4 regions of the Bacillus sp. FJAT-45350 genome follow, and region 3 is predicted to be linked to each of the others. Evidence: riboswitches for the same ligand, from Rfam matches in the RefSeq annotation. Region 3 holds a riboswitch; each other region holds the start of a gene.
The links. Region 3 has a riboswitch for lysine ahead of lysA (diaminopimelate decarboxylase). Riboswitches for the same ligand answer to the same signal wherever they lie in the genome.
Positions count from the first base shown of each region.

Region 1: linked by a shared signal. The riboswitch ahead of dapA (4-hydroxy-tetrahydrodipicolinate synthase) and the one ahead of lysA (diaminopimelate decarboxylase) in region 3 are both predicted to bind lysine.
Region 2: linked by a shared signal. The riboswitch ahead of CD003_RS18680 (aspartate kinase) and the one ahead of lysA (diaminopimelate decarboxylase) in region 3 are both predicted to bind lysine.
Region 4: linked by a shared signal. The riboswitch ahead of CD003_RS09000 (Na+/H+ antiporter NhaC family protein) and the one ahead of lysA (diaminopimelate decarboxylase) in region 3 are both predicted to bind lysine.

Region 1 covers NZ_NISU01000001.1:1,846,300-1,854,583, reverse strand. The annotation lists gene CD003_RS09310 (aldehyde dehydrogenase family protein) at 1-1,361, shown strand, start outside; gene CD003_RS09305 (M24 family metallopeptidase) at 1,487-2,701, shown strand; gene CD003_RS09300 (DMT family transporter) at 2,853-3,782, shown strand; gene bluB (5,6-dimethylbenzimidazole synthase) at 4,070-4,714, opposite strand; gene dapA (4-hydroxy-tetrahydrodipicolinate synthase) at 4,912-5,799, opposite strand; lysine riboswitch at 5,966-6,148, opposite strand; gene CD003_RS09285 (YhcN/YlaJ family sporulation lipoprotein) at 6,387-6,989, shown strand; gene CD003_RS09280 (hypothetical protein) at 7,042-7,239, opposite strand; gene CD003_RS09275 (aspartyl-phosphate phosphatase Spo0E family protein) at 7,394-7,537, opposite strand; gene CD003_RS09270 (YhcN/YlaJ family sporulation lipoprotein) at 7,841-8,284, shown strand, end outside.
Region 2 covers NZ_NISU01000002.1:431,937-440,220, forward strand. The annotation lists gene CD003_RS18655 (enoyl-CoA hydratase) at 1-302, shown strand, start outside; gene CD003_RS18660 (electron transfer flavoprotein subunit beta/FixA family protein) at 353-1,123, shown strand; gene CD003_RS18665 (electron transfer flavoprotein subunit alpha/FixB family protein) at 1,139-2,113, shown strand; gene trxA (thioredoxin) at 2,421-2,735, shown strand; gene uvrC (excinuclease ABC subunit UvrC) at 2,900-4,669, shown strand; lysine riboswitch at 4,749-4,935, shown strand; gene CD003_RS18680 (aspartate kinase) at 5,047-6,276, shown strand; gene CD003_RS18685 (YslB family protein) at 6,343-6,768, opposite strand; gene CD003_RS18690 (TrkH family potassium uptake protein) at 6,883-8,232, shown strand.
Region 3 covers NZ_NISU01000001.1:2,059,550-2,067,833, forward strand. The annotation lists gene CD003_RS10350 (peptidylprolyl isomerase) at 1-369, opposite strand, end outside; gene CD003_RS10355 (LysM peptidoglycan-binding domain-containing protein) at 714-1,646, opposite strand; gene lysA (diaminopimelate decarboxylase) at 1,849-3,153, opposite strand; lysine riboswitch at 3,251-3,433, opposite strand; gene CD003_RS10365 (spore germination protein) at 3,527-5,002, opposite strand; gene CD003_RS10370 (stage V sporulation protein AE) at 4,995-5,564, opposite strand; gene spoVAE (stage V sporulation protein AE) at 5,570-5,920, opposite strand; gene spoVAD (stage V sporulation protein AD) at 5,920-6,942, opposite strand; gene spoVAC (stage V sporulation protein AC) at 6,961-7,422, opposite strand; gene CD003_RS10390 (stage V sporulation protein AB) at 7,437-7,859, opposite strand; gene CD003_RS10395 (stage V sporulation protein AA) at 7,849-8,284, opposite strand, start outside.
Region 4 covers NZ_NISU01000001.1:1,779,557-1,787,840, reverse strand. The annotation lists gene CD003_RS09005 (MFS transporter) at 1-641, opposite strand, end outside; gene CD003_RS09000 (Na+/H+ antiporter NhaC family protein) at 952-2,508, opposite strand; lysine riboswitch at 2,620-2,805, opposite strand; gene CD003_RS08995 (type II restriction enzyme) at 2,925-4,220, opposite strand; gene CD003_RS08990 (DNA adenine methylase) at 4,198-5,067, opposite strand; gene CD003_RS08985 (FUSC family protein) at 5,208-6,239, opposite strand; gene CD003_RS08980 (YjcZ family sporulation protein) at 6,453-6,551, shown strand; gene CD003_RS08975 (hypothetical protein) at 6,706-7,212, shown strand; gene CD003_RS08970 (YjcZ family sporulation protein) at 7,470-7,565, opposite strand; gene CD003_RS08965 (hypothetical protein) at 7,956-8,284, opposite strand, start outside.

The DNA.
Region 1 (8,284 bases), 210 kb from region 3:
CAGAAAATGACCAATTGCTTGCGACTGTTCCTGCTGCCACTGTAGAAGATGTTCAAACAACAATTGAATCAGCTAAGGAAGGAGCTGTCGTCTCAGCACAATTATCAGTTCATGAACGAATCGCAATTCTACAAAGAACAGCAGAGATTATTTTACAAAAGAAAGATTACTTTGCGGAAACAATCGCTCTCGAAGGAAGTAAAACAATTAGAGAAGCTAAATCAGAGGTTAGGCGTTGTGTTGAAACGATTCGTATAAGTGCTGAGGAGGCTAGAAGAATCCATGGGGAAACGATTCCCTTTTCACAAATGCCAGGGCATGAAACGAGAGTTGGTTACTACTATCGTTTTCCGATAGGAATTGTTGCAGCTATAACCCCTTTCAACGATCCATTAAACTTAGTTGCTCATAAGGTAGGTCCAGCAATTGCGTCTGGGAATTCGATTATAGTGAAACCATCCACGTTAACACCACTAAGTGCATTCTTACTTGCAGAAGCATTTGAAGAAGCTGGTCTTCCGACAAAAATACTTTCTGTTATAACTGGTCATGGTAGAGAAATTGGTGATGCAATTATCACAAATAAAGCTGTTCGTCTTATATCATTTACTGGTGGTTATTCAACAGGTGAAGAGATTACAAAAAAAGCCGGTGTAAAGAAGCTAGCAATGGAATTAGGCTCTAATTCACCGACCATCATTTTAAAGGATGCGGATTTATCTAAGGCCATTCCATCTACAGTTGATGGAGCTTTCACAGCAGCAGGTCAAAACTGTATCGGTGTACAGAGAATTTATATAGAAGAAGAAATCTATAATAGCTTCGTTGAGCAATATGTGAAAGAAGCAAAGCAATACAAAATGGGTGAAAAGCTGAATGAAACAACAGATATGGGACCTCTTATTACTGAAAAAGAAGCGAAAAGAGTTGAAGAGTGGGTAAATGATGCGGTCGATGCCGGGGCTAAACTTTTAACCGGGGGAAGAAGAAACGGTGCATTTTATGAACCGACTGTTTTAGCTGAAGTTCCAGGAGGGTGCCAGATTGCAAAAGAAGAAATCTTTGGTCCTGTCGTTTTACTTTATAAGGTATCTGATTTAAATGAAGCAATTGATAGAGCTAACAATGTTAGCTATGGACTTCAGGCTGGGATATTTACAAGGAATTTAGAGCATGCCTTTTCAGCCATTCATAGAATTGAAGCTGGTGGAGTGATTGTAAATGATAGTAGTGACTTTCGAGTAGATGCGATGCCTTTTGGAGGAGTGAAACAATCAGGAATTGGTCGAGAAGGTGTAAAATTTGCGATTGAGGAAATGACCGAACAGAAGGTTGTCTGCTTCAAGTTATCAAATGAATAATAGGCATTCTTTCATTTTTTAAGGAATAGGCGGAAAATTTGAGAGATCTAGTTTTTTGACCAAGCTCATAACTGCTAGAGGACGAATATCTTATCAGTAGGAGCAGAAGAAAGGGGTGGATAATCATGTTTTCGGTGTTAGAGTATAGAAAGAGAATAAATGACACAAAAAGAAAAATGATAGAAAACGGAATTGATGTGCTTCTTATTTCAAACCCATCAAATATGAATTACCTAACGGGGTATAACGCCTGGTCATTTTATGTACATCAAATGCTTGTCGTCATTTTAGATGAAGACCAGCCAATATGGATTGGTAGAGAAATGGATGCAAATAGTGTTCAAAAAACCACCTGGTTAGATGAAAACCATACTATCCCATATCCAGACCATTTTGTCCAAACAGCAGATAAGCATCCGATGGATTTTATTGCAAATATATTAACTGAAATCGGTCAGGCGACAAGAACAATTGGTGTTGAAATGGACTCACATTATTTTACTGCATTATGTTACGAACGATTGAAACAAGGCTTACCGAATGCTTCTTTTAAAAATACAACAACGCTTGTCAATTGGGTTCGTCTAATCAAGTCTGACCAAGAAATTTCTTATATGAAAAAAGCAGGAAAGATTGTTGAGAAAGCAATGCAGAGCGCTTATGATACAGTTGATATAGGCGTACGTGAATGCGATGTTGCAGCGAGCATTTATCATGCTCAAATAAGTGGTACATCACAATATGGCGGTGATTACACTTCAATTGTACCGATGCTACCAACGGGAAGTAACACGAGTTGCCCTCATTTAACTTGGACGGAGAGGCCATATCAAAATGGGGATTTCTTAACGATAGAAATTGCAGGTTGCTATCAGCGTTATCATACGCCTATGGCACGTACAGTGGCACTTGGGGAATCACCTAAACAGGTAACTGATTTAGCGGATGTCGTATTAGAAGGTATTAATGAAACAGTTACAGCTATTAGACCTGGTATGGCAGCTGAAGAGGTAGAAGCTGTATGGAGCAAAACGATTGCAAAAAGGGGTCATCATAAAGACTCAAGATTAGGATATTCAGTCGGGTTAAGCTACCCACCTGATTGGGGAGAGCATACCGTGAGTTTTCGCAAAGGAGATAGAACAATTTTACAGCCGAACATGACATTCCACCTAATGCCTGGAATCTGGTATGATGATTATGGAGTTGAAATAACGGAGTCCATTCGAATTACAGAAGATGGTTGTGAGCTGCTTACTAACTTCCCTCGAGAACTGTTTAAAAAAAAGGGTAATGATTTGCTGATTAATGGAAATTGTTTATTGAAGGAAGACTATTAGAGGATACTTGGTATGAGCTCTTTCCTTATTCAAAAAAATCGCTAACACTCTTTATTAGCATTAGAAAGCAAGTTGTCCTATGATAGAGTAGGCACACTTGCTTTCTTCTTGGTTTTACAAAATTTCAGTGTGGTATAAAAGGTGAGAGTATATGAAAAATGAAAAAAGTATAATTTTAACATATGGCTTAATCGGCTTTGTTATGGTTATATGGGGCTTAAATGTTGTTATGTTAAAGGTGTTAGTTGAGTATTTACCACCAGCGACGATGCAATCATTACGTATTTTTGTTGCTGGACTTGTAGTCTGTGCAATTTTATTTTTTCAAAAGCAATTTCGTCCTTTAACGAAAAAAGAATGGAAAGTTACCATTATTACGACGTTACTAGGAGTCGTTGGTCATCATTTATTTTTAGCGATTGGTTTATCAATGACAACCGCATCTAATACATCTCTAATTTTAGCTTTATTACCATTAACGACGTCACTTTTTGCCCTATTGCTATTAAATGATCAGTTAACACGTCTACGTTTAGTAGGGATTTGTTTTGGTCTTGTTGGTGTTGGACTTATCATTTTGAATGGTAGTGGGGGAGTAGGTTCAATTAATTACGGTGATTTATTTGTTTTTCTAGCAATGCTTGTCCAAGCTCTGAGCTTTATCTATATAAAGAAAGCAACAGCAACAATAGATTCGAAATTTATGACAGGTATTATGTTAATCATCGGTTCTTCTATGTTATTTCTTATAAGTTTAGTACTAGAACCAGGTGGATTAGGAAGTGTAGTAAACACACCTGGATATGTATGGGCAATCTTCTTTGCATCAGCTATTGTAGCAACTGCTATCGGCCATATTCTGTTTAATTCCGCTATACAACGGATTGGGGCAGGTCAAACGGCTGTCTTTAATAATTTTGTTCCATTTTTCGGGTTAGTGAGTTCAGCTATTTTCCTTGGTGAGCAAATAATGCCTGTTCAGATGATTGGTTTTGTTATTATCGTATTCGCTGTTTTATTAGGTACTGGATATGCTGATGATAAGATTTTAAGAAAGGTAAAGAAAAAGCAAGCAGCATGATAGGGAAAGTGCTAAGTTTTTTTGGACAGCAATTCCTTCATTATTGAAAAAAGGCAATTGTTTAGGAAGTAATAGGACAACAGTTCCGTTAATAGGGTGTAAAGGCCTAGTTTATTAATGTTTATAAGGCAATAACTGATTCAGTGTCTGAAAGCCTCGGGAAAATTCATCATTTTATATAAATAACGAATTGTCAGACCGATTATCATAACAATTATAAAAAACACATAAAAAACGCGTTGAGCACATGATATCATTTTGCTCAACGCGTTTTTTATAATCAAACATTATCGCTTTTGGGCCCACTTATCTTGGAAAATAAGTTTTTCTAGTTCACGACGTTCTTCCCAGCCTGTTGATTCTAGGATTGGCTTCTCAGGATAGTGGTCAGTGTACCCAAGTGACATTAGAGCGATAGGATCCACATGTGGAGGGATATCTAATATATCTCTCACATCATTCTTCTTATAAAAGCTTACCCATCCCATTGCTAATCCTTCAGCACAGCTTGCAAGCCACATGTTTTGGATTGCGCAGGCAGTCGAAAGGACATCTGTTTCTGGTATTGAATTACGACCTAAAACGTGAGACCCACCTCGTGTTGGGTCACATGTAACGCAAATCGTAATAGGCGCTTCTTTTAATCCTTCAATTTTTAAGTTTAAAAATTCTTGTTGGCGGGTATCTTCAAAATGAATGGCTAATGCCCGTCGTTCTTTATCAGCAGCCCATGCTAGCTTTTCTTTCACTGCGTCAGAAGTAATAATAACAAAATTCCAAGGCTGCATGAAGCCGACAGATGGGCCTGCATGAGCTGCTTTTAAAATACGTTCAACCACATCTTCTGGAATTGGTTTGTCGTTGAAGCTTCTTACATCACGGCGATGTTCAATAACCTTATATATTGCATCTTTTTCCCCTTTTGTAAACATATATTACAATCCCCCTTAATCAATATTATAGAATAAAAACTATAGTATGTATCATCTATATCCTACCAAGAAATGGGGGAGAAAACTACAATATTAATTATGAATTATGATTTAAGAATGATGAATTGAGGGGAGGATGTGCTTTCCAACTACAAAAAAAGCTACTGCCACATGAGCAATAGCTTAGTTCATATAAGTTAGCTTACATAAAATGTCATTGTTGGTTGTACAACAAGTTGAAGTTGATGGCGTTCTTCTTCGTTTAACGGTAGAAGTGGTAGGCGAAGCGAACCACATGGAACACCTTTCATTTCAAGTGCAGCTTTAACTGGTGATGGGTTTGGAGCTGTGAACAAAGCTTTCATTGTCGGTAAAGTATGTCTGTGAATTGCTGCCGCTCTTTTCACGTCACCAGCATGGAAACTAGTTACCATTTCTTGCATCTCGTTTCCGATTACATGCGCAGCAACAGATACAACTCCTGTGCCACCGATAGAAAGAACTGGTAATGTTAGGCTATCGTCTCCACTGTATAAGCTAAAGTTCTCATCAGTTTCTTGGATGATTGTAGACATTGCATCTAAATCTCCACTAGCTTCTTTCGTACATACAATATTTTCAATTTTGGATAAGCGAATTGTTGTCTCAGCAGAGATGTTTACAGCGCTACGTCCAGGTATATTATAAATCATCACTGGTAAGTTTGTTGACTCAGCAATAGCTTTGAAATGCTGATACATTCCTTCTTGAGAAGGCTTGTTATAGTACGGTGCAACAATCATAACAGCATCTACACCGATTTCTTCCGCTTTTTTCGTTAAAGCGATTGTAGCAGCAGTGTTATTTGAGCCAGTACCAGCGATAACAGGTACTTTTCCATTGACGTTTGTTACAACGAATTGAAATAATTCTAATTTTTCCTCAGTTGTTAATGTTGGTGATTCACCTGTTGTTCCTGCAACAACAAGAGCATCAGTCCCATTTGATAGTAAGTGATTAAGTAAAGTTTTTGTTGCTTGGAAGTCTACGTTTCCGTCCTGATCAAAAGGTGTCACCATAGCAGTTACTACATTTCCAAAGAACATGTTAAATTCCCCCTCTATTCAAGTAAGTTGATCGATAGTATTGACTACATTTCGTTGTGTCATATTGAATAGAGCTACTCTAATTTGTCCCTTTTTTAAAGGAATACGCAAAAAAGCGGTAATGAGAGCCTCATTACCGCTTGGAATTTCCATAGAAATGTTCCATGCGTGAGATAGCCCTCCATATAGCGAAAACGCTATATGACAGTTCTGCATTTATTAAATGCAAAACCAGCCTCAAGAAAAATGAGAATCTCTTGGCTTCGGCAAATCCCCCTTTCATAAATCATCAACGGACCTCATTATCCTCAGATTAATTACTTATGGTCTTTGCACCTCTATCCTCACTTCAATTTTTGAAGTAAAGAATATTGATTTGTGTGTCTACCTTAACAAATATTATTATTGATTGCAATGGTTATTAGGAAAATTTCCTTTAAGTAACAAGATTATTTTTTAATGATGTAAGTAAACCTAAAAATAGAAAAGGCCACTGAAAAAGTCTAAAATAGCCTATTCGAGAAAAACGCTGAAAAAGTGAGGGACGCATTTTTTCAGTGCTCTCAAAATAGAAAGGGGAGGTTATCGTGAAATATAAGCTCTTATATGTAGTGTTTGCTATTGTGTTTCTGGCGATTCAAAGTGTGCTTACAGGTTGTGGTCCAACTGATGAAGCAAGAGGGGTCGAGATTTCAGGAGAGCCGGCTCTTGAAACAGAACCATTGGAGTTTCGGCCAAATACGTTAGAAGAGCGTTCTAAGTTTCGTCGTCAGCCAGGAATGGTAGCAAAAAGTATGACAGGTAGAGGAACGAACACGAGAGAGGACAATATTCTATATCAAGAACGAGTAGACGGAGATATTTTAAATGCATTAACGAGTGAAATTAAAGATGTTGATGGGGTAGAAGATGCAAGTGTTGTCATTCATGAACGAACAGTAATCGTAGGTATTATTTCAAATCAAGAAGAAGAAAAAGTGAAGCAAGAGATTAATGAAATCGTTTCAAAAAGAGTAACAGCAGAAGAGATTTATGTTGTTAATGATGAAAAAGGATTTCATGAAGTACGTTATTTAGAAGGAGAATTACGAAATGGACGAGCGTTTCATGAAGAAGGTCGTAAAGATGGCATTCGAATTTTATCAGACTTAAGTCGTATCCTTCAAAAGCCTTTTGAGCACAACCGCTAATTACTATATAAATAATTCCAAAGTGCAGAGAAAAAGGCTGAATCATCAGCGACTACACTGTTGATTCAGCCTTTTTGTGCTTAATCTCTTTTTCATATTCAAGCTGTCCATCGGCAAAACCAACGCGATAAACACTTTTGAGGATACGTTCGATCTCATACTTTGTGACAGAAGATACATCTACACCATCTAACACCTTTAATCTCATAAGTATTTCATCTTTGGATATTTTAGCTGTTTCTATACTCATGTTCGTTCACTCCTTAAATTAGCTCTAGATACAATTGCAACTAATTATTAAGTAACCTCTCCATAGTGCTAAGTCAATTATATACTAAAGTACTAATAAATGTGAACGAATATTTACTTTTTAAAAAAATAAGTAGAGAGTTTTATCTATGTTTTTATATTTTAGATTGTGAATTGCATTGCACCATATTTAAAAGTTTATCTAATTCTTGACTACATTGAACAGTTTTGTCAGATGTGAATCCGTATTTCTTTGCATAGGTTAACATCTGATGTCGTTTTGCTTCGATTGCGAGCATTATCACCATGACCACTCCATATTAAATTATCTTGAATTCAAAAGTTATTATACATAAAGCATGAACTAAAGGGAATCTATTTACCAATTTTAGTGTATTTCTCCCAATAATAGTGGTAAAACGACAAAAACAGAAAAGTAGGGGTAAAATAATAGTCAAGTAAAAGTTAGTCAATTGACAATGTGAAAAGTAATTAATTTATTAGCGATTCTTATCACTTAATTCTCCCAAATATTGATTGAGTAAAAAAGTCGACATGTCACAAGCTATAAATAAAAGAAATGAAAAAGGAGCTTGGTTACCATGAGAATCGTTTATACAGTTATATCAAGTTTACTTGTCGTAGGGTTACTTTCTGGTTGCTCTTTAGAGCAGAAGCAAATCATGGGGGCAAATGCTAACGAAAATGAAGGTTTTAGTGGATATGGAACAGAACGAGTACGCTATATGGAGGGCCCCTTAACAGATATGATGGTTATTGATGAAACTCCTAAGGGAAGAACAAAGTATAGTGAAGATATTGCAAGAAAAAATATTAATATTTCGGGTGAGAGAAATTTAAGTATGCCAAATCAAGGGACAAATCGTGTAGGCTCAAGAGTATTAACAAATAGTCCAGGACTGTTACACGATAAGCGTATGATGAGTGATAAGCCACATATGGAGAAATCGGGAATAACAATTCAACAGGAGAATGATTTAGAGAGTGTTATCCAAAGCCGCTTACTTGCTTTTAACAATGTACAT
Region 2 (8,284 bases), on a different contig from region 3:
TGTTAACTAGTGATCCAATTACAGGTACAGAAGCAGTTTCCTTAGGTTTACTAAATTACGCTTATCCAAATCAAGAAGTGATGTTAGAAGAAACTACTAAGCTAGCGGAGAAAATCGCTCAAAAGAGCTCATTAACTATGAAACTAGCTTTAAACCTTCTTTCATATTCAAAGGATAAAAACTACCTTGAAGGTGTTGCGAAGGAAGCAGAAGCATTTGGAGTAGCATTTGATTCTCATGACGGTAAAGAAGGTATCAATGCATTTATAGAAAAAAGAAAACCAGAATTTAAAAATAAATAAATTTAATTCTGAAATTATAAACAGTTTTACTATTATTGGGAGGGAATATGATGAATATTTTTGTTATTATGAAGCGTACATTTGACACTGAAGAAAAGATTGCTATAAGTAATGGTCAGATAGATGATAGTGGCGCTGAGTTTATTATTAATCCATATGATGAGTATGCAATTGAGGAAGCTATCACATTACGTGACGAGCATGGTGGAGAAGTAACGGTAGTAACTGTAGGTGAAGAGGATGCAGAAAAAGAATTACGTACTGCATTAGCGATGGGAGCAGATAAAGCAGTTCTAATCGATAGCGAAGAACTTGATGAGTTAGACCAATTCACTACAGCTTCACTACTTGCTACATATTTGAAAGGGCAAGAGTATGACCTAATTATTGGAGGGAATGTAGCAGTTGATGGCGGTTCTGGACAAGTTGGTCCACGAGTGGCAGAAGCTCTAGGAATTCCACAAGTAACTACAATTACAAATATTGAAATTGATGGTGGAACCGCTACTATCGTTCGAGATGTTGAAGGGGACCAAGAAACAGTAGAAGTTTCTTTACCAGTTCTAGTAACAGCTCAACAAGGTTTAAATGAGCCACGTTATCCTTCACTTCCAGGGATTATGAAAGCGAAGAAGAAGCCGTTAGAAACATTAGATTTAGATGATCTTGATATTGATGAAGATGATGTTGAAGCAAAAACAAAAACAATTGATATCTTTTTACCGCCACAAAAGGGAGCAGGAAAAATCCTTGAAGGTGAATTAGATGCTCAAGTTCAAGAGCTTGTTTCATTGCTAAAATCAGAAGCAAAAGTCATATAAATTGGGGGGATCAATATGTCTAAAAAAGTATTAGTTCTAGGTGAAGTTCGTGACGGAGAATTACGTAATGTATCATTTGAAGCAATTGCAGCAGCAAAGGTAGTATCTGAAGGTGGAGAAGTAGTTGCAGCATTATTTGGTGAAAGTGTTTCTGCATTAGCAGAACAAATGATTCAATATGGAGCAGATCGTGTTATTACTGTAGAGCACGGTGACTTAAAAGATTATAGAACAGATGCATACCAGCAAGCACTATTACAAGTGGCAGATGTTGAAAATCCAGATAGCATTATTATGGGACATACTGCACTAGGGAAGGACCTTTCTCCACGTCTTGCAATGAAACTTGAGGCTGGCCTTATTTCAGATGCAATACAAGTTGAGGTTGAGGGAGACCAAGTAGTATTTACGCGCCCAATTTACTCAGGTAAAGCTTTTGAAAAGAAGACTATTGAAGCTGGGAAAGTCCTAGCTACAATTCGTCCAAATAACGTTCCTGCACTAGATAAAGATGAGTCTCGTTCAGGTGATGTTAGTAGTGTAAACGTTGATATTAAAGATTTACGTACACAAATTAAAGAAATCGTTCGTAAGACAACTGGTGGTGTAGACTTATCAGAAGCAAAGATTATTGTTGCTGGTGGCCGTGGTGTCAAAAGTGAAGATGGCTTTAAACCATTAGAAGAGCTTGCTGAACTTCTTGGTGGAGCAGTTGGTGCTTCACGTGGCGCGTGTGACGCTGAGTATTGTGATTACTCACTTCAAATTGGTCAAACTGGTAAGGTTGTAACACCTGACTTATATATTGCAGTAGGTTTATCAGGAGCTATTCAGCATTTAGCTGGAATGAGTAACTCTAAGGTAATCGTTGCAATTAACAAAGACCCAGAAGCTCCAATTTTTGAAGTAGCTGATTATGGTATTGTTGGAGACTTGTTTGATGTATTGCCAATTTTAACAGAAGAATTGAAAAAAGTAGTTGTATCTTAAGGTATAATGGGAAAAGATAAGCATGGAATATTCCGTGCTTATCTTATTTTATATAAGAAAGTATAAGAAAAAGTAAATCTAATAAGAGTCGCTTTACTTTTTCTTAATTAATAAGAAGGAAAAGGAATATTTTATGACGAATATACTAATTAAATACAGCTTTCTTCATTAATTATTACCTACATTGTTAAATCATACATACTGTTTGTGAGATCTGGTATCAATGAGCAAGATATTAGCATGCGTATTTTTCAGGTGGTATAATTCAATATGAAGTAAAGCACGACAAATTAAGGAGGATTTTCCAATGGCGATTGTAAATGTAACAGACCAAACATTCCAAAACGAAACAAGTGAAGGTGTAGTTCTTGCAGATTTCTGGGCACCTTGGTGCGGACCTTGCAAAATGATTGCTCCTGTACTTGAAGAATTAGATGGTGAAATGGGAGAAAAAGTAAAAATAGTTAAGCTTGATGTAGATGAAAACCAAGAAGTAGCTGGTAAATATGGTGTAATGAGTATCCCTACACTAATGGTTTTCAAAAATGGTGAAAAAGTAGACCAAGTGGTAGGTTTCCAACCAAAAGAAGCACTTGCAGAGTTACTTAACAAACATCTATAATATGAAAAGTCTGTTACTTCTGGTAACAGACTTTTTTTCTGTTTGAATGGAAACTATAATATACTTAACTTTTGATATGATATTAATAAGAGACATTTACATTTACTTATTATTGATAACTCATAACCCATAACTCATAATTAAAAGTGAGGGGAGGAAGGGCTATGTCACTAAAACAAAAGTTGGCTGTATTACCAGACCAACCTGGTTGTTATTTAATGAAGGATAATCAAGGTACGATTATTTATGTAGGAAAAGCTAAGGTTTTAAAAAATCGCGTTCGATCGTATTTCACAGGATCCCATGATGGAAAAACACAGAGATTAGTTAGTGAAATCACTGACTTTGAATATATAATTACATCCTCTAATATCGAAGCATTAATCCTAGAGATGAATTTAATTAAAAAGCATGACCCTAAGTACAACGTCATGTTGAAAGACGATAAATCTTATCCGTATTTGAAAATTACATCTGAAGAACAACCTCGTCTAATTACGACTAGAAAAGTAAAGAAAGATGGAGGGAAATATTTCGGTCCATATCCTAATGCAGGTGCTGCTACAGAGACGAAGAAATTATTAGACCGATTATATCCATTAAGAAAGTGTAGTACGATCCCTGATCGTGTTTGTCTCTATTATCATATTAATCAATGCTTGGCCCCGTGTGTTAATGAAGTCAATCAAGATGAAAATAAACAGATGGTCCAAGAAATTACTCGCTTTTTAAACCAGGGACACGAGGAAGTAAAAAAAGAGTTAACAGAAAAAATGCTTAAAGCTTCTGAAGATTTAAATTTTGAGAGAGCAAAAGAGCTCCGAGACCAAATTCAGCATATCGATATGGTCATGCAAAAGCAAAAAATGACAATAAATGATCAAGTGAATCGAGATGTGTTCGCATTTGCCTATGATAAAGGGTGGATGTGTGTACAGGTCTTTTTTATTAGACAAGGGAAGTTAATTGAAAGGGATGTCTCGATATTTCCTTTTTATAAAGAGCCGGAAGAAGATTTATTAACGTTTATTGGACAGTTTTATATGAAAAAGGAGCATATTAAACCTTCCGAAATTCTTTTACCTGATAATATCGATAGCGACTTACTAAGCGAATTGTTACAAGTGAAAGTGCTACAGCCAAAGAGAGGGAAAAAGAAAGAGCTTCTTGAATTAGCTCATAAAAATGCTGAAATTGCTCTTAAAGAAAAATTTTCTTTAATTGAAAGAGATGAACAGCGCACGGTAAAGGCTGTAGAAAACCTAGGAAAAGTTCTGCAAATTAGCCCTCCGTATAGAATAGAAGCATTTGATAATTCTAATATCCAAGGAACCGATCCAGTATCGGCAATGGTGTCCTTTTTAGATGGAAAGCCAAGTAAAAAAGATTATCGAAAATATAAAATCAAAGATGTAGAAGGTCCTGATGACTACGCATCGATGCGTGAAGTTGTTCGACGACGCTACTTTCGTCTATTAAAAGAGGGTGCTCCACTACCTGATTTAATTGTCATTGATGGTGGTAAAGGTCAAATTTCTTCAGCTCAAAGTATTATTGAGGATGAGCTTGGTCTTTCGATTCCAGTATGTGGACTAGCAAAAGATGAAAAGCACCGAACGTCACAACTATTGATAGGTAATCCACCAGAGGAAGTCCCGTTAAAAAGAGATAGTCATGAGTTTTATTTATTACAGCGCATTCAAGATGAAGTTCACCGATTTGCGATTAGCTTTCATCGTCAAACGAGAGGGAAGTCGATGATATCCTCAGTGTTAGATGAAGTTCCAGGAGTTGGACAAAAGCGAAAACAACAGCTACTTAAGCATTTTGGATCAGTGAAAAAAATGAAGGAAGCGGGTATGGAGGAATTTAAAAAACTTAAAATACCTGAAAAAGTAGCTGAAGAAATTATTAAACATTTAAGTGAAAAGTAAATAAGTAAAACTTATTGTCAGATAGATAAAATTTTGTTATTATGAAAACTAACTTAATAAGCCGCGCTTCATATTTTGAAGTGATGGTAGAGGAGCGAAGACCATTAGTAAATGTTCTGAGGTGATTGAGTACCTAAGAAGAATATTGAAAGGGGAATTTGCCGAAGTGATAAGAGTCTCAATACTCTTTGAGCTGGACCTGTATTAAATAAGTGCAGGGCTGTCACACAGCCAACCTAAAAGTTGTGTGGAGAACTATCTCACGTGAGTAAGGGAACAAGTGTGGTACCGGATAGGTATGACAACAACAGTGAGGGGGTTTCTCTTTTCTGTTGTTTTTTTGTGTCCTTATTTACCTAAATGAAAGGATGGAGAAGATGTCAGTAGTCGTTCAAAAGTACGGTGGAACATCAGTTGGATCTGTGGAAAGAATTCAGCATGTCGCAGACCGAATTATTAAAACAGTAAACAGCGGGAAGCAAGTGGTGGCAGTTGTTTCAGCTATGGGGAAATCGACGGACCAATTGGTAGAACTTGCTCAACAAATATCTAAAAAACCGAGTAAAAGAGAAATGGATATGCTATTAACAACAGGTGAGCAAATCTCAATTTCGTTATTAACAATGGCACTTCAGCAACGAGGTCATGAAGCAGTATCACTGACAGGCTGGCAAGCAGGAATGATGACTGAGGAAATTCATGGCAATGCTCGTATTACAGAAATAAAGCCAGAGCGAATCGAAAAGCATTTAGAATCTGGCAAAATTGTTATTGTTGCTGGGTTCCAAGGGGTTTCAGATACAGGTGAGATTACAACACTTGGTCGAGGTGGTTCAGATACAACAGCTGTAGCATTAGCAGCGGGACTTTCAGCAGAACGCTGTGATATTTATACAGATGTAACGGGAGTTTTCACAACAGACCCTCGTTTTGTTAAAGATGCTAGAAAACTATTATCAATTTCTTATGATGAAATGCTAGAAATGGCAAACTTAGGAGCTGGTGTTCTACACCCTCGAGCTGTTGAGTTTGCAAAGAATCATCATGTAAAGCTAATGGTTGCTTCAAGTATGGTTGAAGAAGAAGGAACTTTGATTGAGGAGGAAGTATCGATGGAGAAAAATCTAATAGTAAGAGGAATTGCGTTTGAAAATGATGTAACGAAGGTAACAATTGCGGGCTTACCAAATGAATTAACAACTCTATCAACAGTTTTTACCCTTCTATCTGAAGCAGGGGTTAATGTAGATATCATTATTCAAAATCAAAGTAGTAAAGGTACAACCAATATTTCTTTTTCTATTAATGGGGCAGCACTAGAAGAAGTTTTGCAGTTACTGAATATGAATCAAGAGTCTTTGAAATTTGAGGATGTATATCACGAAGAGGATTTAGCAAAAGTATCAATTATCGGTTCGGGTATGGTATCTAACCCTGGTGTAGCAGCAACGATGTTTCAAGTGTTATCTGAAAGTGATGTAATGGTTAAAATGGTTAGCACATCAGAAATTAAAGTATCTGCAGTTGTAAATGAGACTAGTATGATTCAAGCTGTTGAAGCCCTTCATCGTGCATTTGAGCTTGAAGAAGTAGCACTAACAGTTTAAGCAAAAATGAGAGTCTGGGACAAAAGGTCAAAAACGGACCTTTTGTCCCAGACTTTTTTATTGATTTTATTTAATGCTGTCCTTTTCATCCCAATGGAGAGTAAAGAGAACTTTATCCTTCTTCGTCGTATAGACCGCCTCAGTTATGTATCCTTTTATATACTGGACTTGTTCAGCAAGAAATCCTGCCTCTAATTGATAGCATAAAGGGATTTTTTCTTCTAGCAAGGAAGATGTTAATTGTAACATCATTTCATTTCTTTTTTCTTTTACAAAGGTAAGTGTTCCCCACCCTGCCTTATCAAAGAATAGTATAATGTCATCAATCGCTTCTTTTTTATTTTTACGAGCTAGTGATTTACCAGCCCAGTATAAAGTCTGTTCATGTTCTTTACCTAAAAATTCCTCTAGTAATACATTTCGAATAAGATGGTAACCATAAACAGGCACTGTCTGTTCACTTTCCAAGATTGGATCTTTTGATTTTGCCATACATGTAACCCCTCTCTATATAAGTTAATTATAATCTCAAAGCACTTTTTTCTCTATAGATTCGTTATCTAGGAAGTGATATACTGAACTCCGAACTAAGTTGGAGGTAATATTATGAAATCATCATTAAATCAATTTTTAACTCCATTTCGTATCATTATCATTTCTTATATTGTAGCAATGATTCTTTTTAGCTTGTTGCTATTTTTACCAATATCTCAACAGAGTGGGGTAACTTTATCATATAGTGAAGCGTTATTTACGTCTGTTAGTGCCGTAAGTGTAACTGGTCTAACGGTTGTGAACGTTTCTGAAACATATAGCACAATAGGAATTATCTTTCTGGCCCTAGCCATTCAGCTCGGTGGAATTGGGATTATGACATTAGGAACATTTGTATGGATGTTGTTTGGTAAGAAAATTATCCTCTCACAACGCATGCTCATTATGGTTGACCAAAATCAGAATTCCTTTTCAGGGTTAGTTAATTTGATGAGAGGTATTCTACTTGTAGCTATCATCATTGAATTAATTGGAGCTGCAATTTTAGGTACATATTACATACGTTATTTTGATACTGTAGGTGAAGCGTATTATCAGGGGGCTTTTGCCTCGTTAAGTGCTTTTACAAATGCTGGATTTGACATTACTGGACAGTCACTCATACCATTTGCAAATGACTATTATGTCCAGTTAGTAACGATTCTTTTAATATTCGCAGGGGCAATTGGATTCCCTGTATTATTAGAATTGAAAGAATATTTTTCAAAGGAAAACCCAAACTTTAGATTTTCTTTATTTACAAAAATAACAACAACTACCTATTTTATTGTGTTTGCAATTGGTATCGTTGGAATTTGGGCATTGGAGTTCAACCATTATTATGTAGGTCTTGAATGGCATCAGCAGTTATTCCATTCGTTGTTTAATTCAGCAACAACTAGAAGTGGTGGTCTATCGATAATGGATGTTTCCGAATTAAGCTTAGCAACGCTATTATTTATATCAGGATTGATGATTATCGGGGCAAGTCCATCAAGTGTAGGTGGGGGAATTCGAACGACGACTTTAGCGGTTATGTTCTTAACAATAAAGAGCTTTGCTCTTGGAAAAAACGATGTAAAAGTATTTGGTCGTGAAATACATCCAGAGGATAGTCAAAAGGCATTTATCGTAATTTCAGTGTTTATCGTCATGCTTTTTGCGGCTGTCATATTAATTTCTGCATTTGAGCAGGGGAACCAAATCCCATTAGTAGCCATAATTTTTGAAACTGCATCAGCATTTGGAACTTGTGGCTTATCGATGGGAATTACATCAGAGCTTTCATTACCGAGTCAATTTATTCTAATGATTCTTATGTTTATAGGGAGAGTTGGACTGATCGTCTTCTTATTTTCAGTACGTCGTAAAGAGACGAAGAGTTACTATAAATATCCAACTGAGCGAATAATTATCGGTTAGTAGTAAATAATTAGGTAAAGATTTAATAGAAAGTAAAAATGATAGTTACTCA
Region 3 (8,284 bases):
ACCTTCTGTTACTTTACCAAAAACTGTATGAACACCATCTAAATGTGGTTGTGGCTCATGAACGATGAAGAACTGGCTTCCACCAGTATCTTTACCTGCATGTGCCATTGAAAGAGAACCAGCCTCATGCTTATGAGGGTTTCCTTCTGTTTCACATTTAATTGTGTAACCAGGACCACCAGTACCATTACCTGTTGGACAACCACCTTGAGCAACAAAGTGTGGAATTACACGATGGAAAGTTAAACCATTATAATAACCTTTATTAGCTAATGTTTCAAAGTTTTCAACTGTTCCAGGCGCTTCCTCTGGGTATAGTTCAAACGTGATTTTTTCTCCATTTTCAAATGCAATACTACCTTTTTTCATTATGTATACCTCCTAATATTAAAAGCTCGTCTTATTGTACTACAAACTATATGTAAAAGTGAAATAAGAAAGACAACTTTAATATGTATAGAAAGTAATTAGCTATAGTAGCTCTTCCTCACAGTAAAGAACAAAACCGCAAAAGCGGTATTTGTTTGAAGCAATGTGCGGAGCCACTACCTTGTGTTGAGCTTAACAGCAAGTGCTTTTCTTGCTGTTAAGCGTGTAGTGTGCGCAGCCATTGCTCTTTTTTGATTATCCACATAAATGTATTTTTAAGTTTCTAAATCATTAAAAAAGATGAAAAAAGGTATAATTCATCCTTTTCTCACCCTCGTTTTATCCTATTGGAGCTTTAAACTTTGTCCTGGAAAGATCGTTGATGTTGTTAAATTATTAATCGTCATTACTTCAATAATAGACATATTATACTTTGTTGCTATGAGCCATAATGATTCACCAGCTTGAACAACATGAAGTTTTTCAGTTGTCACAGTTGTTGGCTTTTGAATAAATAATGATTGACCTGGATGAACTACAGTACTAGTTAATGAATTCCAGACAATGATTTGGTCGATACTTACACCATATGTACGACTTATCGTCCAAAGGCTGTCACCTGGTGCAACTGTATGAACGTTCATTTTCGTGTTTGGACTCTGGCTAATTTGATTCGGCCCAACAATAGTTAATTGTTGTCCTACAAAAATTGTATCTGAATTCAACTGGTTCCATTGCTTTAGCTGTTCAACTGTTATTTGATGACTTCTAGCAATGAGGAATAGTGTATCCCCTGCTTTTACCGTATAAGTAGTTCCTGAGTTTGAAGAATTTTCATTAGATATTACACGAGTTGCCGAAACAAATCGTGCTTCCCAATAAGGTGAAAATGGACGAGTAATATGTACCCCTTGACTTGAAGAAGCATGAATCATTTCGTTGCTATTCATATAGACTCCTAAATGATTAATTCTTCCATCAAAGTTTGTGTCATAAAAAATAAGATCTCCTTTTCGTAAGTCCCCTTTGCTTACTGCCGTTCCAACTCGCGCTTGATCTTGACTAACCCTTGGTAAAGTAATCCCATGTTGGCCAAAAATATAGGCTGAAAACGAAGAGCAATCAAAGCTTGACGTATTCCCGAGTGGTGCTCCATATTGATATGGTGTTCCTATGTATTGCTTTCCTGTTTCTACAATTCGGTCTGCTACATTTGATGCAAACGCTTTCGTAGGAATGAAAAGTACAATAAGTAGAAGCAAAAGTAGTTTTTTCATGATGTCTTCCCTCCTAACTGAATCATACTGCGAATATTATCCAACTTCACTAGTAGATTACTAGGGAAAAAACGTATAATTGGTAATAATCTAGTAAAAGCTCCATTTCTGTAAATCTAATTCCATTACCTGAGTTGATTTGAACAGAAAAAAAGACAGTATTACGAGGTTGTCATTACCTGTAATACTGTCCTCTATAAAGTTAGCGAATTGACTTGTCTAGACGAAGTAAATCTTCATATGACTCACGTTGAATTGCGAGCTTCGCTGTTCCGTTTTCCACAAAGACAACAGCCGGTCTCGGGATACGGTTGTAGTTATTTGCCATCGAATATCCATATGCTCCCGTACAGAAGACAGCCAAAATATCTTCATGTTTTGCTTTAGGAAGTGGAAGATCCCAAATAAGCATATCTCCACTTTCACAGCATTTACCCGCAATGGAGAACTTGCTATCAGCTTCATCTAATGCACGATTTGCAAGAATCCCCTCATACTCCGCTTGATATAATGCAGGTCGAAGGTTATCACTCATACCACCATCAACTGATAGATAATGACGAACCTCTGGAATTTCTTTTTCAGAACCTACTGTATAAAGAGTCGTCCCTGCATCTCCCACTAATGATCTTCCTGGCTCAATCCAGATTTCAGGTACATCTATACCTAATTGATTAGATTGTTCTTTCACAGCATCAATTGTGGCATTCACATAGTCTGAAACAGGAAGTGGCTTATCTCCTTCGATATAACGAATACCGAATCCACCACCTAAATTTAATACTTTAGGGATATAATTTAATTCTTCTTTCCATTTCTTCACGTGAGTAAAGATTTTTTCGACAGCCATCACAAATCCTGTTGTTTCAAAAATTTGAGAACCAATATGACAGTGAAGACCTAGTAACTCAAACTGCTCTTTGTCTTGAATTCGTTTAATCGCTTTATCAACCTGACCACTTAATAAATCAAAACCGAACTTAGAGTCTTCTTGACCAGTCGAAATATAATCGTGAGTATGCGCTTCTACACCAGGTGTCGTTCGAAGTAATACTGAAATTTTCTTTTGATGACGTTCACTTGCTTGCTCGAGTAAGTCTAATTCGTAGAAGTTATCAACGACGAAGCAACCAATTCCCGCTTCAACAGCAAAATCAATTTCTTCCTTGCTCTTATTGTTTCCATGAAAGTGAATTCTCTCCATTGGAAACTTAGCCGCAACAGCTGTATATAACTCTCCTCCAGAAACAACATCTAAGCTTAGTCCAAGGTCATCAACTAACTCTATCATAGCAATGCAGCTGAACGCTTTGCTTGCGTATGCAACTTGAGCTATTACTCCTTGCTTTTTAAAAGCCTCTTGAAATTGATGTGCTCTTTCTCGAATTAATTCCACATCATACACAAATAAAGGCGTACCAAATTCATTTGCTAACTTCACTGTATCAACTGAACCTATTTCTAAATGCCCAAGTTCATTTATTTTACTAGTACCATGTAAAAACATATTCTTCTCTCCTTAATAATGTTCATTAGAAAAGCAGCTAATGTATAAGGAACACTAGCTGCTATATAGAATATAGAAAGCAATAGTAACCTCAAGTCATAAGAATAGTACTCCACTATAATAAACACTATAGTGACAGTCCGTTACTTATTTAGTAACGACCCAGCAATAAAAGATTGTGGCATCCTCTTTCACTTCGGCAAGTTGACCTTCCCATTCGCTTCACAGTTACCACAAACTCCACAAATGTACTTTTTCACCTTGCACCTCTACCCCATCGTTTTGACGAGGCTATTCTTTATTTGGAATGTCAATTATTATCCCACTCTAACACAAAGAAGAATGAGGAGCAAGCCTCATTCTTCTTTCAGTATTACGATTGTTTAATTGGATCTTTAGGACCAACAATACTTGGTCTCTTTTTAATATTAGGTACTGATGTACGTACAAGTATTTGCCAGAATGCAGCTGGATCAAATGGTAGGAATGGCCACATATAAGGCTTATTTAATGTTTTAATGCTAACTAATAGAAGGAAGAAAATCGCTGTCGCAATAATAAAGCCGGGTGCTTGGAAAATAGCAACGACAATGAGTAGTAATAAGCGAACGACTTTCAACGCAATCCCTAACTCATAACTCGGTGTCGCGAACATCCCTATTGCTCCTAGTGCAACATATAAGATAACTTCTGCTGTAAATAAACCAACTTGAATGGCTATATCACCAATTAATAATGCAGCTACTAACCCAAGGGCGGTTGCTAATGGAGAAGGTGTATGGATCGCAGCCATCCTCAAGAGCTCTATCCCAATTTCAGCAATAAATATTTGAGCAAATATCGGTACATTTATGTCATCATTGGGACCAATAAAATCAATCGCCTCTGGTACCATGTCTGGTGTCATAACCATTAATAACCACAAAGGTAAAATGAATAATGAAATAACAATACCTGCAAAACGAACCCATCGTAGAAACGTTCCAATAGCAGGTGCTTGACGATATTCTTCCGCATGCTGTACATGGTGGAATAACGTTGTAGGAACGATGATAACACTCGGTGACGCATCAACGGTAATAACGACATGACCCTCTAATAAATGTGTAGCTGCCACATCAGGGCGTTCCGTATAACGAACAAGCGGAAATGGATTAAAGCCTTGTTTTACTATATACTCCTCAACTACCTTGTCCGCCATCGTTAATCCATCAATATTAATTGCTTTTAGTTCTTTTTTTATAATATCTACTAAATCTGGATCAGCGACATCTTCTAAGTATGAAATACATATATCCGTCTTTGAACGTTCTCCTACCTGCATAATTTCATTTCGGTAACGTTCATCCCGAATTCTACGTCTTGTTAATGCCGTATTTTGAATGATGTTTTCCGTATATCCATCACGAGCACCTCTTACAACTCGTTCAGTATCAGGCTCGTCAGGTCCTCTACCAGGATAGCTTCTAACATCTACAACAAAGGCTTCGTCTTCCCCTTCAACTAAAATAAATATGAGTCCTGAAAGCATTTGTGAAATGGCATCGTCTAACGTATCAACAAACTCTACTTGTACATGTGTTAGATGATTTTCAATCGCCCTCTTCACATTGTCTGGCTTTTCTTCCCTTGAGTCGACGAGCATTAATTCTCTTAGTACTTCAATGATATATTGAATATCACATAAACCATTTGTAAAGTAAATTTGGATTTCTTTATCAAAGATCGTTAATTTTCTTACCCCGACGTCAAAGCTTTTCCCAATTCCAAGCCTGGACTTAAGAGCAACTTCATTCTCTATAATTTTCTTTGAAATAGGCTGTTTCATTTTCTCTTGCTGCTCACTCATGATTTCCGCTCCTTTCTAAGATAATCTCCACTGCTTTCCTGGTGATGGGAGCGCCTTTTTCCGGGACATCTTGACCAGCCATCTTTCCAATATCACCGACACCTACAACAATAGGTATGTTCATTTCGTCCAATATATATACAGTATCTCCATCAATTCTACCTATTTCCAAATCTTGCAATCCGTTTTTGTCAACTCCATACTCAGTTAAGTTTCCATACCTATCAATGCTTACATCTACCTTCGTCCATTCCGAGAAATGTGTCGTTGACGCAACAGCAATTGCACCAAGTACTTCTATTGATGAATCATTTGCTACATAGCGCATAGCATGTTCACCTGGCCCTTCCCGTTGAAAGCCACAATCATCAAACATAACTAGAACAGGTTCAGTAGGAGCTTTATGAATCAGCTCTACTAACTCTTCACCTGATAACCTTGAAGGGTTCCCTCCTGAGCTCGTTATACAACGGCCACCTATTTGTTTTGCAACGATTTGAACTGCATGTTTCGCTGATTGATCGCCGTCCGTAATGAGAATGACTCGCTTTTTTTCACTCACTACTTTCACCCCCTCGGTTTGAATACAATTGCTACTAAAAAACCAAATAATATTGAAGTAGAAATCCCTACAGATGTAACCTCGAAAATTCCCATCCCTACTCCTAAAAATCCATATCTCTCTGACTCAGCCATCGCCCCGTGAACGAGTGAATGTCCAAAGCTAGTGATTGGGACGGTTGCACCTGCCCCGGCAAAGTCAATGAGCCTATCATACAAATGAAATCCATCTAAAAGTGCTCCGGCAACAACTAAGGTACTCATCATATGAGTTGGCGTTAGCTTCAGGACATCTAGTAAAAGTTGACCTACAATACATATAGTTCCACCAACAACAAAGGCAATTACATATTCCATCATGAATCTATCACCTCAGACTCTAAAACAACTCCATGAGCAATACATGGAATCGATTCCTTTTGTTGCATCATTGTAGGACTAAGAAGTGCTCCTGTAGCGACAACAAGCATTCGTTTAATCTTGCCTTTTTTCATTTCATTCACCAAATGACCATATGTAACAACAGCAGGACATGCACACCCACTGCCTCCAGCAAAAATATTTTGATCTTGGCTGTAAATCATCACACCACAGTCTTGATAATTATTATGGAGGCTAATCCCTTGTTCTTTTAATAACATTTTGACAATGCCACTACCAACTCTTGATAAATCTCCTGTCACTATTAAATCGTAGTCTTCTGCTTTTCTACCTGTATCCTGTAAATGAGCAACAATTGTGTCGCAAGCTGCTGGAGCCATAGCTGAACCCATATCAAATGGATTTTTAATTCCTAAGTCAACAACTTTACCAATTGTAGCCTCACGTATTTTTATCCCTAATTGACCTGGTTTTTTGCTTATTAAAGCTGCTCCTGCTCCTGTCACTGTAAAAGTAGAGGATTCTGGTCTCTGTCCACCAAATTCAGTAGGATACCTGAACTGTCGCTCAGCAGTGGCATTATGACTACTCGTTGCAGCTATTATTTTATTTGCATAACCACCATCAACTAAGACTGATCCCATAGCTAATGTCTCAATAGCTGTTGCACAAGCTGAAAACATTCCTAAAAAAGGAATTCCCATTGATCTAGCAACATAATTCGAAGTCACATTTTGATTTAATAAATCTCCTGCAAGAAAAAAGTCTATTTCTTTTTCTTTGAGATTTTGTTTTTGTAAACATGAGTCAATTGAATCCATTAATAATTTTCGTTCAGCTAGTTCCCAGTTGGCTTCACCGCAATAGAGATTATCATAGCTCGTATCAAAATCTTCTTTTAACGGCCCTTCTGATTCAATTGGACCTACAGCTGTACCCGTTGAAGTGAGATAGATTCCGTCTTCGAATCGCCATGTTTGATTACCAACGAGCTTCACATCGCTCTGCCTCCTTTGTTAGCTAATTAGCGTTTGAACAAGTAGTCTTGTGAGTCCTACTAAATAAGCTGACACAACACCAAACACAATAACCGCTCCAGCAATTTTGAACATATTCGAGCCTATCCCTAGAACAAGTCCTTCACTTTTATGCTCAAGAGCAGCGCTTGCAATCGCATTAGAAAAACCGGTCACCGGAACAGCTGAACCAGCACCTGCAAATTGACCTAACCTATCATAGACACCTAGTCCTGTTAGAAGCGCCGCTAGTAAAATAAGCGTCGCAATCGTAGGACTTGTAACTGTTTTTTCGGTAAGGTCAAAGACTCTAATGTAGAAATTTGATATTCCCTGTCCTATTGCACAAATGGCTCCGCCTATTAAAAAGGCTTTAAGGCAGTTTAGAAGATAGGGTGTCTTCGGTTGATATGGCTTTATTTTCTTTTGATACTCTTTTATTTTTTTCTTCTCAGCATCCACATTCTTCACTCCTTTTACATATCAACGAAATAAATCCAGTGAAATAAAGACCCACATATTTTCCCTAGAACTATCGCCATTAATAAATAAATTATTTTCTCAGCTACACCTATTCGCTTTGCAAGAATTGGAAATACGTTTAGTACTTCTGTCAGCGCGGCTGCAAGTAACCCTATAAACATCCCGGAAGCAAGACCAGTTGGGATAAGTAGAACTCTCCATAAATATAAAATAGAATCTTGTAAACTTACCCACGCTCCTATTAATGCGCCGATAATTATCGCTGCTTCATAGTAATGAATGAACTTACTTGTTTTTGATAATTGTGTAAGTCTTGGCACAATTCCTAATACTGTTAGAAACGCCACAAACCCAGCTCCAACTGCGAGCCCTCCAGAAAGTCCAACAAACATGATTAAAAACGATTTAATCACCATGTAACTTGGTTTCACTTTCACTATTTTCATGAGAAATAATGTATTGGTCTAGGTTTTGTTCATAATTGAACATTTCAACTTCAAGAGGGCTTGGTTCTTCATTCAATCGTTTACGAAATATATGATTAAAGAACAAAATCATACCGAGACCTAATCCTATTGAATACGGTATTTGAAATAGCAGTGGTTTAGGGTTTTCTTCACCTGTGATTGCCATATGAATTTTTTGATGAACCTCTTGCATACTCACATCTTCATGAAAATTCATAATCGCTAAACCTGCCCCTACAAATAACAAAAACCATATGAGGAGAAAATAAACGAGTGCAATTTTCTTTTTCTTAAATATGACTTGTAAGATTGCTTGTGGTGGACCTATAGATTGTACTTCTGTCCCTTGTCTTTCTCTCTGAATAATACGAATA
Region 4 (8,284 bases), 280 kb from region 3:
TCTACTGATTTAGCTGTTTTTTTCGCTTTTGCTGTAATCGTCACTTGTTCTGAATACCATCTAGCGATATAAAATAAAAGACCAATGGCAAGTACTGCCACAAAGGTAAACCATATCGCTCCGAACTGTCCAAGTGGAACGAGTATCAAAGCGGTAATTAACGGAGCTAGTGCTTGGCCGGCATTTCCACCAACTTGATAGATTGATTGAGCAAAGCCACGGCGATTTCCAGCTGCCATATAAGCTACTCGTGAACCTTCTGGGTGGAAGGTAGCAGAGCCAAGGCCGATAAAAATAACGGATAACATTACTAACCAAAAAGATGGAGCAAAGGCTATTCCAAGTACACCAACCAACGTAAAACAAAGTCCTATTGGAAGTGCATACGGTGATGGTTTTCTATCGGTATATGCTCCAACGACTGGCTGAATGAGGGAGGAAGTTAAGTTTAGTGCGAATGCAATTAGTCCAAGTTGTGTAAAGGTTAATCCCATTGATTGTACGAGAATAGGAAACATTGCAGGTACGAGAGCTTGAATTGCATCATTTAATAGATGGACAAAACCTATGATAAGTAAAATTCGATATGCTGTTTTTTCTTGTGGTACCGGCGTTGTAACGTTTTTTGTTTGAACTTGCATATAAAATATTCTCCTCTTAATCTATAGTAAATAAAATGATTATAACACCATCGGATTGAAAAGTCTGAATTGTGAATTCATTTATTACAAAAAAGTTTCTACGAACGATTAAAGGCCGTTGAAAAAGTGAAAATTACACTTTTTCAGCGGCCTCGAACGATTTTAAAATACTTCAATGTGGATAAGTAGGGCAATGGCTTCGCGCACTACTCGTTCAGAGATAAGAAAATCACTTGTCACTGAACTTTTAAACATGTAGTGGCTTCGCACATTGCTTTTAACAAATTCCTCTATGTGGATTTTGTTCTGTTTAGTATGATTGTTTTCTAGTTAACGTAATGAGAGCAATCATGACGATGACAAAGGTTACTAATAATGTCACTAAACTTATTATCATGCTTCCTGTTAATCCAAGAACAATATATCCAATTACTGAAATCACTCCTGCAATAACAGCATAAGGGAGCTGTGTAATTACGTGATCAACGTGATGACAGCCTGCGCCAGTAGAAGAGAGAATCGTTGTATCAGAAATTGGTGAACAATGGTCTCCAAATACAGAGCCTGCTAGGACAGCAGCTAATGCTGGTAATAATAGAGAAACATCGATAACAGCCATAATTTGTCCAGCGATTGGTAGCATTAAGCCAAATGTTCCCCATGACGTCCCCGTAGAGAATGCCATAATTCCAGCGATAACAAATAGGATAGCAGGTAACCAACCAATGTTAATGTTAGAATTCTCTACTAATCCTGCAAGATATTGACCCGTTTCTAACTGACCAATTAAATCAACGATACTCCATGCGAAAATAAGGATATACACGGCAGGAAGCATACTCTTAATCCCTGCTTTAACAGCAAGACCGGATACCCCAGCCGACAAATCTTTTTGAGTTAAGAATAAAATAAAGCTAATCACTACACTAAATATACCACCATAAAGTAAAGCCGTTGCTACATCTGTATTTTCGAAAATATCTAGAATGGTTGCAGTACCATCAGTACCTTCAATTCCAGTATAAATCATAGCTCCAACTGTACCGATAACTAGTGCTATGATAGGAACAATCAGATTAAGAACTGTTCCTTTTTTGCTTACTGGTAAGTCTTCAGATAATTCACCAGGAATCTTACCCTTATCAGTATTATACGTTTGACCAGTTTTCACTGCCATTTGTTCATGTCTTTTCATACTACCAATATTAATATTGAAAATTGCTGTAACAAAAACTAATAAAATAGCAGTAATAACATAGAAGTTTAATGGAATCATTTGAATAAATGCTGAAAAGGCAGTATATTGAGTAATCTGATGTGTAGCAAAGATCGTCCCGATAATCCCGATAATATATGCTCCCCAACTTGAAATAGGTGAAACAACACAGATTGGGGCAGATGTTGAATCAATAATATAGGCCAATTTTGCACGAGATACACGGTGTCTATCAGTAATCGGACGGCTAACTTGTCCTACAGCTAATGCATTAAAATAATCATCAATAAAAATGATAATGCCAAGGAATGCTGTAACAATTTGCGCTCCAACTCTTGTTTTGACTCTCTTTAATGCCCATTCCCCGAATGCACGACTTCCGCCTGAAATCGTAATAAATGCTGAAATAATTCCTAATAGAAATAAGAATAATAGAATGTAGACATTCCATGTATTTAACCCACCATCAGAGATGAAAATATCTCTTATACTAGCAAGGATTGTTGAGACTGTAGCAACCGGAGAAAAGCTCTCAAGTAGTAAGGCTGCAGATATAACCCCGACACCCAATGATAAAATTACTCTTCTTGTTAAGAGAACCATCACAATGGCAAGAAGAGGGGGGATTAATGAAAAAATAGTTCCTATCAATTTTCTTCCTCCTTAACAATGTGTAGATGATCCATACAATAATAGAGAACACAAAAAAACAGAGAAGTGATAGACATATCTATCATTACTCTGTAATGTAGTAAATCTGCCACGACCAGTAGTTCTCCATTATGAACATAAATTCATCTTCATAATGACAGTGTTACCCTTATTTAAGGCAACCCCAACAGAAAAAATTGACATTTTCCCTGCTTCGGCGAAAACTCCTTTTTACAATGGTCAATGGTTGTCAGCCTCACATTGTATACTTATAGTTTTCGCACCTCTACCTCATCGAAAGACAAGGTAATATTAAATTGTAAACGCCTTAGTTATTATATCAGTAATATAAATATGGTCAAGTTGAAAGATTAGGTAAGATAAACAGAGATATCAAATTATATTGAGAAAATTTTTTAAATTTGTGTTAATCGATATATCCACTCTGACCATTTTTGAACAGACTGCGACCTACGTATAATCGTACTATTATTTGGATTTACATTTGCTTTATTTTCTTTCATAATCTCGATTCGTCTTTCCTTATTTAGGAACTGGTTAGGAACCCATTCTTGAAATGCAACATTGAATGGAGCATGTTCTAATATAGAAGAGATGAGTGACATATATTTTGCTTTGTATGACATAGACATAATGTTTCGACCTTTGTTACTTAGTTTGAAATAAGTGGTTCTATTCTTTTTGACTTTTTCAATGAGGCCTAAATAAACTCCAGCATCTGCGTGGTAATAAGATTGTCTACCATTAAAGTCGTAATTCTCAGCAATATCGTTGGGACTCATTTCTCGTTCATAAAGTAACCCTAATAAATCTACGACTCTTTCAAATGTATCCGCTTGTGGAAAGGGGATATCCGTTCTTTCTTCGACAAGGGGTGTGGAGTGTGCGAGATGTAGGACTTCTTCTATTGTTATTTTCTCGTTATCAATAATAAAATCTTGCTGCTTCAGTAAGCGAATAGAATTAAACACTTGGTCGTCGTCAAATGTATAGACAAAGAAACTAAAGATGTCATTAGAGTGTGTGAAGAATATTGGTATAATATTTTTATTCGTTTTGTTCTTCCAAACACGGTAAGGATAGAATAATTGGCGAATATTAAAGTCCTTCACAGTTTCCTTCTTGGCCTCAACGATTAGAAAGGAGTCTTTCGTTTCATATCCTCCATCAATCTCAATTTGAGAACCCTCTACGTTGATTGAAAAGGAACCTTCATGAGCAAGGTTAACTTCATAGTTGAAATGCTTTGAACCCATTCTCCCTGACACAGTTTGTAAAAGAGGAGCGTTTCTATTTAGTTCTAGTACATGTTGAAACATTCCTGAAACATGAGCTGCATGGAGAGCTGCGCTTTCAGAGTACAAGTCATCACGTTTAATTGTATCAATAAAATCAGGAATGCTAACACGGGTAGGAATTTGATCTTTATTGTATTTAACCTTTTCGAAAATCTCGAAGTTGCCGATTACATATTCGCTCCGAGAGAGAGGAAGAATCGATAATTTCGTTTCTTTAAACGGTTGTGGTAAGCTCGTCCTATGATCGAATTTACACATTAATCGAGGTTCGCGTACTTCACGTATGTCATTCGCTGCTATACGATAAAATCCATCTCGCTCAATACGCTGCACAATATTATATTTATCAAAAAGAAACTCCCACGCAACATCATTTTTTGTCTTTTGAGACATAGCTAAGTATCACCGCCTCATCTATTTTCCCTCTGGATGTAGCTTTCGAGTTAATGCTTCTGGTTGCTTTTACTGGAATCGCTTCAAAGTTAGCTTGTCCATATAAGTCACGAATAAAGTCCGTATATGAATTTGAAAGCATGACATAGCAACCTCTATCTGCAAGCTCAACAAAAACATCCTTCAAACGTACTTGTTCTTCTTTTCCAAAACCCGTTTGGGAATAACTTGTAAAAGAAGAAGTAGTAGAAACAGGATCATATGGTGGATCAAAATAGACTAAATCTCCCTTTTTCGCTTCTTCTAATACAGTCTTTGCAAAATCTTCGTTTGTTATTGTTACGTTGTTCTTATTTAAATAGTCATGGACAGTTAAAAGGACGTCTGAATTTACAATATTAGGATTTTTATAGCTACCTTTTGGTACATTATATTGACCTTTAGAGTTTACTCGGTATAAGCCGTTAAAGCATGTTTTATTTAAGTAGAGCACTCTAGCAGCTCGTTCAGTTAGAGATATGTTCTCAATTGTTCCATTACGGTCCCATTCTCTCACTATATAATAATAATTCTCATCTTGTCCGTGCTTTTCAGCATGTATTTCTAAATAAGTAATAAGCTTGTGAACATCGTCACGAATCGTCTGATAAACGTTCACAAGCTCTTGATTGACGTCATTTATATAAGCTTCCTTTGGTGCTATATCAAAAAGTAATGCTCCCGCACCAATAAACGGTTCGAAATATCGATTATAATCTTCGGGGAGATATTGTCTTAATACAGGCAAAAGCTGCCTTTTTCCTCCTGCCCATTTTAAAAATGGTTGTAAATTACTCGTCTTGTTCATCAATTCCACTCCCACTAAAAACAAAAACTTATGTTCGTTATTATGATTTCTAACAACAAGTATACTATAGAATGCTGAATTATGAATTATGATTTATTAATTGGAATTTAAATTTATAACTCATAACTCATAATTAATAATTACTCACTCCTCACCAGTTGCTCTAGTTCCTCAAGTGTATCATGAAGGGAAAGTAGTTCGTAGAAGATGATGACAATAGGTGTGAAGTGATGGTAAAACTGTTCTTGGTTACTTGGTTGTTTATTACTCTGATATTTGAATCGGATGTCTAGCTCATCAATATATAAATAATGGTTATCAGGTATTTGATGTTTTTCATCTTGAAGAATTTTCACCATTGATTCTAAAAGGTTTTCAATAAGATTCTTTTGTTCAGGGGTAAATTCAACTTTTTGATTCATGTATTGTAAGTTGCCGAGATGTAGAATGATTCGCTCTAGAAGGTTAAGTCTTTTTTGAGAGTCATAAAATTTTCTTAGGTCTTTTTTCTTCACTTTATGGTATTTCCATTCTTGTCTTTGGGCACGAGAGAGTTTAAGAACGTCATCGCCACCTTCTCTTAGCTTTAAGTATGTTTTTGAAGCGGACTTCGTGTATTTAATTTCTTGATTTAGGATCTGTTCGATCGATTCTTTTAACACAGTACTACTTGCGATAAAAAGTGAATCAAGCTTCGTATTGATAAGCCCAGTAAATTTTGGTGGTAAAATTGCGATATTGACAATTGTTGCGATGAACAACCCAATCGATGTAGTTCCTAAGCGTGATAAGAATGTTAATAAATATTGACTTTCAATCGAAGGGACCATTGCTACTGCAGTTAATACGGCAACTAAAGCTCCTTCTTGTAATTTTAAGCTATTACAGATAATGATCGTTAGCGTTGCAGCAAATGCGTATGTCATAGCTGATTCACCAAACATGTAAGCGAAACTAATTGAAACAGCAGCACCAATCGCAGATGCTGGGAAACGAATTAAACCTTTCCGTATCGAATCAGATGCTGTTCTTTCAATAGAAACGATGGCAGTAATTACAGCAAAGATGGCAGGTAATTCTAACAGCAAGCAAATCCAAGCAGTTATTAACACAGCTAAACCGGTTTTAATAACACGGGCTCCCATAAATTTAAATTTAAATATGTCATGCATTGCTATCACCAATCTTAATGTTAGTATTCTTATTTTCTAGTTTATCGTATATAAAATAATGATTTTACCCTTATTTGTATAATTTAGCATATTTGAAATGCTTTTTATAAATTTTTTTACAAAATAGTTAGACACCCAAACACTCATAGCCTTCATGCATATAGTGACTGTGTGATGGTTATTCACAATAATTAAAAACGAGGAGGAGTTAGAATGTCAGGTTACGGTCATACAGGTGGATTCGCGTTAGTGGTAGTTCTATTCATTCTATTAATCATCATTGGTGCTTCATATGTAGGATATGGTTACTAAGAAATAACTGATAGAGGGTGTATCTAAAGGTTTTTCCTTAGATACACCCTCTTTGTTTTTATTTTCCTATTATAGATTTTTTAAACTTAATGGGTACATGCTCAAGTATATATACCCTACATACAATGAGAATGTAATGTTAGGAGGAGATAGCATGAATCATATGTACGGAAATTATTCTTATGCAAATGTTCCTACAGGATATAGAGCGGATACAAGTAATCAAAGAGTACTTCTACCGCTAGCAGCGGCTGCTGCGGGTGTAGGGTTAGGTGCAGGATTAGGTGGTGTGGGTCATGGATTCGGCCCAGGTCATGGATTTGGTCCAGGTCATGGATTCGGAGCAGGTCATGGATTCGGAGCAGGTCATGGATTTGGAGCAGGTCATGGATTTGGTCCAGGTCATGGGTTCGGAGCAGGTCATGGATTTGGTCCAGGTCATGGATTTGGAGCAGGTCATGGATTTGGAGCAGGTCATGGATTCGGCCCAGGTCATGGATTTGGTCCAGGTCATGGATTTGGAGCAGGTCATGGATTTGGAGCAGGTCATGGATTTGGAGCAGGTCATGGATTTGGTCCAGGTCCAGGTCCAGGTCCAGGTCAAGGTCAAGGTTTTGGCTACGGTCCCGGCCACGGGTTCGGACCAGGTGTAGGATATTAAAATAGAATCGCCTAATATGGGGTGCTCCAAAGGTAGATACATACCTTTAGGGCACCCCTAGCTATGTATCGGGTGTTTAAGATGTTCTATATCAAAAAGAGGGAATGGCTGGGTGGTCTAATAGATTTAATTGTTATGAGAGGATTTGTACATGATGACACAAACGAAAAACCTGCTAGGTTGCCCCGTAGCAGGTTTCTTATTCGGAAAAGCTAATCATTAAAGGGATACGTGTAGGTTAGACCTACGTGAGGTAATTAGTAGCCTACACCTACGTAAGCAGAACCTACAATGATTAATAGAATGAACAACACTACGATTAACGCGAAACCGCCAGTATATCCGTGTGTCATGATGAAAAACCTCCTAAAAAGATATTTAAAAGAAGACATCAAATCTTCTTTACTTTACACTATGTAATTACACAGAAAACGTTATAGTGATAGCACCCAATTTTAGTAAGTTTTAAAATAAAAAAGTAAATGGAGGACACTAAAAAATTCATTAGACTTGGTCACTGAAAGTGTGGTTTTCACTTTTATATGACCTTAAAGTTATGCGCGTAGCCGTTCCCTCTTATTAAAAGCTTGCTACGAGTGGTTTCTCGTAGCAAGCGCGTGCGAAGCCATTACCGCTTCTTGAATCATCTATTTGGTGTTTTTTCAGTGTCCTCAATCCATAACCTTATAAAGAAGTAGTGGGACTCATTTTGTCTAGTTCTATTAACAAGTACTTAGACTATTTTAAAAGAAAAACGGTGGGAAGAATAATCCTCCTAGCCCGAAAAATGGGAATCGGCGACGTCTAAATCGTCGAAACCTTCTTGGATAACCATATCCGAAGCCAGGTCCATATCCAGGTCCATATCCATAGCCAGGGCCGTACCCGTACCCAAATTGTCGCTCGTTCGTGTCATCGTCTCTTTCCATATTATCTTCATCACCATATGGCATTAGTAATGTGACACCATCATCATCTACGTCCTCAATAATTCCTTCATACATTTGCCCGTCTGTTGTTTGTGCTTGCATGTAATGTAAATGATAATCATTACACATATCAAACAATTGTT